Regions from separate parts of the Micromonospora sp. HUAS YX12 genome, predicted to be linked through region 2. Evidence: riboswitches for the same ligand, from Rfam matches in the RefSeq annotation. Region 2 holds a riboswitch; the other holds the start of a gene.
The links. Region 2 has a riboswitch for cyclic di-AMP ahead of ABIH81_RS15755 (hypothetical protein). Riboswitches for the same ligand answer to the same signal wherever they lie in the genome.
Positions count from the first base shown of each region.

Region 1: it holds a riboswitch for cyclic di-AMP, as region 2 does, so the genes downstream of both, ABIH81_RS22830 (transglycosylase family protein) here and ABIH81_RS15755 (hypothetical protein) in region 2, are expected to answer to the same signal.

Region 1 covers NZ_CP157974.1:4,791,841-4,795,992, forward strand. The annotation lists gene ABIH81_RS22820 (helix-turn-helix domain-containing protein) at 1-47, opposite strand, end outside; gene ABIH81_RS22825 (LLM class flavin-dependent oxidoreductase) at 95-1,657, opposite strand; cyclic di-AMP (ydaO/yuaA leader) riboswitch at 1,829-1,974, shown strand; gene ABIH81_RS22830 (transglycosylase family protein) at 1,973-2,623, shown strand; gene ABIH81_RS22835 (YbaB/EbfC family nucleoid-associated protein) at 2,807-3,256, shown strand; gene ABIH81_RS22840 (M4 family metallopeptidase) at 3,363-4,152, opposite strand, start outside.
Region 2 covers NZ_CP157974.1:3,223,808-3,227,959, forward strand. The annotation lists gene ABIH81_RS15740 (hypothetical protein) at 1-61, opposite strand, end outside; gene ABIH81_RS15745 (STAS domain-containing protein) at 482-841, shown strand; gene ABIH81_RS15750 (SRPBCC family protein) at 883-1,395, shown strand; gene ABIH81_RS15755 (hypothetical protein) at 1,424-2,500, opposite strand; cyclic di-AMP (ydaO/yuaA leader) riboswitch at 2,505-2,635, opposite strand; gene ABIH81_RS15760 (cation diffusion facilitator family transporter) at 2,779-3,693, opposite strand; gene ABIH81_RS15765 (AAA family ATPase) at 3,785-4,152, opposite strand, start outside.

The sequences.
Region 1 (4,152 bases), 1.6 Mb from region 2:
CAGTTGGCGGTGGACCAGGAGTCACGCTGCGCAAGGAGGTCCGTCATGGCGTCGACGGTACCGCCCTGACTTAGGGAAACAAAAGTCAGCTACCTCACAGCTGGCCGGGGAAGAAGCCGTGCCGGGCCAGCGGCTCGACGATCTGGTGCTCCTCGTACGACAGGTGCGACAGCAGCGTGTCGGTGAGCAGGTCCACCGCCTCCTGGAGTCCGGTGAAGTCGCCGGGCCGGCGGACCAGCTCCACGAGCGCCCGGTCGACGCTCTCCACCACCCCGTGGATCACCACGTGCTCCTCCTCGAGGCGGTCCAGCACGGCCGCCAGCCCGGCTTCGGAGCGGCGCAGGTGCGGGAAGATCGAGGCGTCCTCCAGCCCGTGGTGCTGGGTGACCATCGTGCAGTAGGCCGCGCAGTACGCACCGAGCGTCCAGTTGTTCTGCCGCATGGTCATCTCGTTGAGCGCGGCCCGCGCCCGGCCCGGCGTGACCGAGCCCCGCTTGACCTGCTCCAGCAGGTCGCGCACCTGGGCCAGCTCCTGGCGCAGGTGGTCGTGCACGTCCACCAGGTGCTGCCCGGCGGCCTGTCCCCGGGCCGGGTAGACCTGTCCGGCCGGTGGCGGCGGGGCGCTCGGGCGGGTGGACTCGTCCCAGGGGCGGCGCGCGCTCAGGCGTACCCCCGGGTCGGGGGTGGGGGTGACGCCGAGCGTGCTCGGGCCGCCGGCGGCGGTCTGCTCGTCGTCGGCCGCGCGGGCGCCGCCGACGGGCGCGGCGCGTTCGGCGGCGACCATCTCGCGTACGGCGGGCGCGACCTCCTGACCGAAGATCTGGATCGCGCGCGGCTCGTCGCTGCCGAGGATGAACGTGGTGATGCCGTGCTCCAGCGTGAGCCCGGCCAGTTCCTCCACCCACTGCTCCGGCGGCCCGGCCAGGAAGCCGGCCGACGAGCGGGCGAACGTGCCGGTCACGTTGAGCATGCGGCGGATCGCGGCCGGGTCGCGCCCTGCAGCCCGAGCGCCCTCGTCCACGAGCGCGTTCAGGGCGGGCAGCTCGCCGGGGCCCTTCGGCAGGTACGACAGGGACGGCAGCCAGCCGTCCGCGGCGCGGCCCACCAGGCGCAGCATGCGCGGCTTGTACGCGCCGACCCAGATGCCCACCGGGTGCGCCGGCGCCGGACCGCGCTTGGCGCCCACCACGCGGTAGTGCTCGCCGTCGACCCGGATCATGCCGCGCCGGTCGGTGTCCCAGACCTCGCGGATCACCCGGATCGCCTCGTCCAGGGCCTCGACGGCGGCGCCGGGGGACAGGCGTCGCCCGCCGGCCGCCTCGATCGCGTCCCAGAACGCGCCCGCGCCGAGTCCCAGCTCGACCCGGCCGCCGGTGAGCAGGTCCAGGCTGGCGATGCTGCGGGCCAGCACCACCGGCTGGCGCAGCGGCAGGTTGAGCACGTTGCCGGCCAGGCGGATGCGCTCGGTGGCGGCGCCCACGTAGGACATCAGCGTCCAGGTGTCCAGGAAGCCCGGCTGGTACGGGTGGTCCTGGAACGTGACCAGGTCCAGCCCGACCTGCTCGCAGAGCCGGGCGAGCGCCACCACCTGGTCGGGCTGCCCGGCGGCGGGCGTGAGGAAGCCGCCGAAGGTCAGCTCGTGTCCGTGATCGGTCATCCGTCCCGCCCTCCCGTGATCTTGCCTGGCCCTGCCACCGTAGCGCCGCCGCCGGTAGCCCGGCCGGGTGAAGAGCGTCACAAGAAGTGGACGATCGTCGCAAAACGTCCCTAGCGTCGGTTTCGTTCGCAGACGCGGACACCGCGGGCCGGAAACGCCAAATCCCGCCGCCGGCACCGGTAACCGAACCTCGCGCGGGAGCGGGGGAACCACACGTTCCACGGTGCACCGTCACCTCGGGGTGAAGCCGCCACCGGCGGCCGGGCTCCTCGGCCCGAACCCGACAGCTCACCTCGTCGGCGTGGAGGAATCCACATGGCAACTGAATACTCAGCCCGAAGCCGCCGTACCGCTCTCGCAGCGGTGGTGGCCGGCGCCGCCGTCGGCGCCGCGGCCCTGTTCGGTCCGGCCGCTCCGGCCAGCGCGGGCGTCAACTGGGACGCGGTCGCGCGCTGCGAATCAGGCGGCAACTGGAAGATCAACACCGGTAACGGCTACTACGGCGGGCTCCAGTTCTCCCGCGCCACCTGGAACGGCTACGGCGGGCAGAGGTACGCCGCCCGCGCCGACCTGGCCAGCCGGTCCGAGCAGATCGCCGTCGCGGAGAAGGTACTGCGCGGGCAGGGCGTCGGCGCGTGGCCGGTCTGCGGCAGGAAGGGCGGCTCGGCGAGCGCCGGGTCGGCCAGGTCCGAGAAGGCCGCCCCGAAGAAGTCGGCTCCGAAGAAGACGGCCCCGAAGCGGGCCACCACGCGCAGGGCCGTGCCGGAGCGGCCCGCGACGAAGGCCGAACCGCGGCCCGCGCCCGGCGCCGGGACGTACGTGGTCCGGCGCGGGGACACGCTGTCGGAGATCGCCGTGGCGCAGCGTGTCGACGGCGGCTGGCGTGTCCTGCACGAGCGCAACCGCGCAGTGGTCGGCGACGACCCGGGCCTGATCTTCCCCGGTCAGCGGCTGCGCCTGCGCTGACAGCGGTCCGGAGAACGCCCGGCCGGTCCGTCCGGCCGGGCGTTCGCGCGCGACACGCCGTATCGCCGGTGTCCGGCCTGCTCCCGGCGCCGGGGCGCGGCCCGCGAGAGCCGGTGACCGGGATTCGTCGGAGCCGGTTGCTAGGGTCACGGTGCTCGGCTAAGACGTGAAGAAAGCGCGGATATGACCAACGACCCGTTCTCGGCGGCCGCGAGCCTCGACGAGCTGCTGACCCGCACGCAGCAGGCGCTCACCGCGATGCGCTCCCGGGCCTCGGCGCACGCCGACGGCGAGCCGGGCGACCTGCTCCGGGCCGAGGGCACGGCCGCCGGCGGGCGGGTCCGCGCGGTCGCCGTCCAGGGTGGCCGGCTGGATTCCGTGGCGATCGACCCGGAGCTGGCCGGCGAGCCCTTCGACGTCCTCTGCGGACACCTCGTCGCCGCCGCCAACGCGGCGCTGTCCGAGCTGGACGCCCAGGTCAGCGCATCGGCGCGGGCCGACGCCGACGCGCTCGCCGCCCGGCTCGGCAGCATGGGCGACCAGGCCGAGCTGTTCGGCCGCGCGATGCACGAGGCGGCCGCGCGGATCCACCGCGACCGCGGCACCCCGTCCCGGGCCGGGCGCCCGGCCTGACCCGGCGGCCGGCGTGACGCTGCGACGCTCAGCCCCGAAACGACGGGGCCGGCCTGACAGGACGAGGCGGCCGGCCGCCGGGAGGAGGACGACCGGCCGCGCACGGTCAGCTCAGGGTGACCGCGGTGTCGTCGACGACGAAGGACGTCTGCAACGAGCTGTCCTCCACGCCGCTGAACGAGACGGTCGCCGTGGTGCCGGCCAGCGACGAGACGTCGAAGGACCGCTGCACGTAGCCGGTGGCCTTGTTCAGGTTGGAGTAGGTGGCCAGCGTGGTGCCGCCCGCCTTGACGGTGAGCTTGTCGTACGCGGTGCTGGTGGTCGACTCCGCGCTGTCGATGTGCAGCCAGAAGCTCAACGTCGCCCGGCATCCGGCCGGGATCGTCACCGACTGGCTGAGCGTGTCGGTGTGCGACGAGCCGTACCCGTCCAGCCACGCCTTGTACGAGCCGCCGTGTGCGGCCTGGCCGCTGTCGGTGGTGATCACGCCGGACGAGGCGGTCCAGCTCACGTTGCCCGACTCGAAGCCCGGGTTGGCGAGCTTGTTGCCGGAGCAGCCGCCCGGCGGCGGGGTGGTCGTGGTGCTCGGGGTGGGCGTCGGGGTGCCGCCGGCGCAGGTCGGGTCACCGGACTGGGCCGGCACGCTCACGGCGTCCCAGGCCGCTTTGACCGTGTTGAACTCGGCGCAGCTGCTCGGGTAGAGGTTCTTCGCCGCCTGGAGTGTCCAGGTGCGGTACTTCAGGTACGACGAGGAGGAGGTCTTCAGCAGCATCGCGTTGTACATGATCTTCATGGCCTTCTGGATGCCCAGGCCGGTCACGCTGCTGCCGTTGCAGGTCGAGCTGGACGGCTGACCGTTGGTCGGGCTGCTGCCGTTGGCCAGCAGGTAGAACCAG
Region 2 (4,152 bases):
ACGCCTGGTCGGCGACCCGCTCGGCCTTGCCCCGGCGGTCCAGCAGGTTGGATCCGAACATCGTTCTACCTCCTCGGGTGCCGAAGGCCGGCGGCCACTTCGGACTCCGGTGTTCATCCGGCGGGTTCACTGTCTCGGGCAGTGCCCCACCGGCGCGCCCGCCAAACCATGCCCGGGTCACGGGCGATCCGGGCGGCGATCGGGACGAACCACCCGAACGCGCCGGGACCGGTGCTCACGGGACGTGCGTGCGCCCGCTACCCTGGTCGGCGGATCGGCGGGCCCGCCCGGCCGCACGGCTGGCCGCGACCCGCCTTGAAGGGGAAACTGGAACCCGGAAGTCCGGATTGGGTACGCCCAGGTGTGCCCAGTCTGCGAATTGCTCATCCCGGGGGGTGGCGACCGGGCCGTTGGAGGAATACGCTCGGTCGCGGCCCGCGTACTGATGAGGCGCCCGTCATGGGCGAGTGGAGGTGCTCGCGTGAGCCTGTCGATCGTGAAGTCGGTGCGGCCGGGTGGTGTCGTCCAGATCGCGCCCCGTGGGGAGATCGACGTCGACACCGCGTACGAGGTGCGGGAAGCGATCGCCGAAGTGCTCGCGAAGGGCCGACCCTCGCGGATCGAGCTGAACATGCGGCTCGTCACGTTCATCGACTCGGTCGGCATCAGCGCCATGGTCGCGGGCTTCCAGACCTGCGAGGTCAGCGGCGTCAAGCTCGTGGTCATCGAGCCGAGCCGGTTCGTGCACCGGCAGCTCTGGGTGACCGGCCTGCTCGGCCTGTTCGGCGCGCCCGAGCCGTGGTTCGCCGACGACACCCCCGAGGTGCTGCCCGGCGCCTGAGCGCCGTTCACACCCCCTGCGGCCAGGGGACCTTCTACCCGTTGCCAGTCCGGCGCCGGTACGGGACGATCGTCGCGACGTACGACGGCGAGGGGGCCCGCTTGCAGAGCAGCGACAGCTTCAGCTACACCGTGCAGGCCCGGTGCAGCCGGGCCGAAGCGGTGGCCCTGCTGGGTGACCTGAGTCGCCAGGGTGAGCTGCATCCGCTGATCGTCCGGGTCCGGAAGCTGCCGTCCCGGCCGGGCGCGCTGGCCAGCTACGCGATCACCGACCGGCTGCAACTCGGCCCGCTGCACTTCCCGGTCACGTACCAGGCGGACGTGCTGATCGCCAGCGAGGACGAGGTGGTCACCGTGGCGCGGCAGCAGCCCGCGACGACGGTACGCAACCACACCCGGCTGAGCGACGAGCCCGACGGCACGGTACGCATCGACGTGGAGATCACGCTCACCGCGCCGCCGCCACTGTTCGGGTACGCGTTCCGCCAGGCCCGGGCGGCTCACCTGGGCCTGGCGGCGCGTCTCGGAGCGACCCTGGAGGACCGCCCGGCCTGATCCGGCCGACCGGCCCTCTCAGGCGCGCTCAGTACACCGACAGGTGCACGTGGTTGGTGTGGTCGCTGGACGGGTCGCCGTTGCCGCCGCTGTACGACTTCCACCCGCTGCTGGGCAGCCAGATCTGCTTGAACCAGATCACGTAGAGCACGGCGAGCGGGTCGGCGTTGCGCACGAGGTACGCGGCCAGGTTGTTGCCGTACGTCCGGTCGCCGCCGGTGGCCACGCCGCCGAAGCCGTTCTTCTGCGCGGCGAAGTCGCAGGCCCGCCCCTTCGGGTGTTCACCCGAGCCGCTGGGCCGGTGGCACGAGACGTACCGGGTGAAGCCCGCCGCCTTGGCCTGTTGCAGCGCGTGCAGCGTGCGCGGGGTGATGCAGCCGTTCGCCGGGGTCGGGTCGTTGACGCTGCACGACTCGGACGGCCAGGAGCCGTCCGAGTTGCGCGGCGCGGGTTTCGCGTTCTTGCTGGAGGTGCCCTGGACGCTGCCACCGCCGCTGCTGCTGCTGCGCGAGGGCCGGTCGTTCGCCACCTCCAGGGCGCGCTCGGCCTGCTCCTTGCGCTTGCCCATCACCGCCACCTGCTTGCGCTGCTCGCGGATCTCGCCGTCGAGCTGGGCGCGGGTGCGGGTGGCCTCGTCCCGGGTGGCGATCAGGTCGCGCAGCGTTCGGTCCTCGTGCGCGGCGACCTGCTCCAGCGCGGCGGCCCGGTCCATGAAGCCCTCCGGGCTGCTGCTGCCGAGCAGCGCCCCGGCGGTGCCCAGGCGGCCGTTGCGGTACGCCACAGCCGCGATCTCACCGACCTTGGCGTCCCGGACGGCCAGCTCGGCGCCGACCGTCTTGAGTTGTTCGTCGAGTTGCTTCTGGCGGCTCACCGACCGGTTCAGCGCCGCCTTCGCCTCCAGCCAGCCCTTGCCGGCCGCGTCGAGCTGGGCACGCAGTTCGGGCGTGCCGCCCTCGTCGTCGCCGGGCGCGGCGGCGAGCAGGCCGGTCGGCGGCGCCGCCGAGGCGGGGGAGGCCGGAACGGTCGCGACGCCGAGGGTCAGCGTCGCGACGAGCAGGGCCGCCAACCGGGCGGCCGTCCGTCGTACAGGTGCCACTGGGGGCATTCACACGTCCTTCCGTCAACGCCGACCGGGTTAGCTGACGGGTTCGGGACGGAAGATCCCTACCGCTGACGCGGATGCACCCCACGTACGTGGTTCCCCGGCTCGTCCCTTCGGACGATTAGGCGACGGCCGCCCCACCGGGACCGGTGGCGCCCGCGGGTGCGGCCGCGACCGAGACTACCGGCGCTGCCCGGGCACGGCTCCGTGGAGCAGTGCCACTAGGCGGGGCAAAACCGGCATAAGACTACATTAGGCACAGTGATTTAAGTGTGTCCTAATCACCACTCGGTCTGTCCGCACACGCCGGTCGACGCTCCGGGTTCGACCTGCAACGTGGCGTGATCGATGGAGAAGTCCTCGTGCAGGGCGGCCCGCGCGGCGGCCAGCACCACGCCCGGGTCCACGCCCGGGTCGGTGGTCAGGTGCGCCGACGCCACCTCCATGCCCGAGGTGAGCGTCCAGACGTGCAGGTCGTGCACCTCGGCCACGCCGGGCACCGCGGCCAGCCGGTCGTGCACGGCGGTCACCTGGAGGTGCTCCGGCGCGGCCTGCACCAGGATGCGCAGCGCGGCCCGGCCGAGCCGCCAGGTGCGCGGCAGGATGAACAGGCCGATCCCGACGGCGACCAGCGGGTCCGCCCACCACCAGTCGGTCACCGCGATGACCAGCGCGGCGGCGATCACGCCGAGTGAGCCGAGCAGGTCGCCGAGCACCTCCAGGTACGCCCCGCGCAGGTTGATGCTCTCCTTCGACCCGGCGCGCAGCAGCGCGAACGCGACGATGTTGGCGAGCAGGCCGAGCACCGCCACCACGAGCATCGGGCCGGCCAGCACCTCCGGCGGCTCGCCGAAGCGGCGAACCGCCTCGACCAGGACGTAGATCGCGACGGCGCCGAGCAGCACGGCGTTGGCGAGGGCGGCGAGCACCTCCAGCCGGTAGAGGCCGAACGTGCGCTGCGGATCGGTGGCGGCGCGGCGGGTGGCGGTGATCGCGGCCAGCGCCATGCCGATGCCGAGGACGTCGGTGAACATGTGCCCGGCGTCGGAGAGCAGCGCCAGTGAGCCGGTCGTGAAGGCGGCCACCGCCTCGACCACCATCAGAACGGCGAGCAGCGCGAAGGCGGCCCAGAGCCGGCCCCGATGGCGGTGCGCCGCGTTGGCCACCGCGCCGCTGTGGTCATGACCTGCGCCCACGCCAACACCCTCCCTGCCGCGTACCGGCCCGGCCTAATGTATGTTCACATCGCTATGTATGCAAGTGAACTGCGAGTGGCGGCGAGACCACTCACCCCACCGGGTCGAGCGTGGTGAGGCGCTGGGTCGCCCGGGACAGCGCCACGTAGAGCGTGCGTACGCCCGAGCCGGGGTCGGCCCGGATCTCGCTCGGTGCCACCAGCACCACGCCGTCGTACTCCATGCCCTTGGCCTGGAGGCTGGTGACGACCTGGAGCCGGCCCGCGCCGAGCGCGCCCAGCCAGCCGGCCACCTCGTCCCGGCGCGGCACCGGCGTGATCACGCCGACAGTGCCCTCCACCTGCGCGAGCAGCGCCTCGGCCGCGTCGACGGTGGCCGCCGGCAGGTCGGCGGCGGGCACGGTGCGCTCGATCGGCGGCACGCCCGTGGACCGGACCGCGTCGGGCAGCGGCAGGTCCG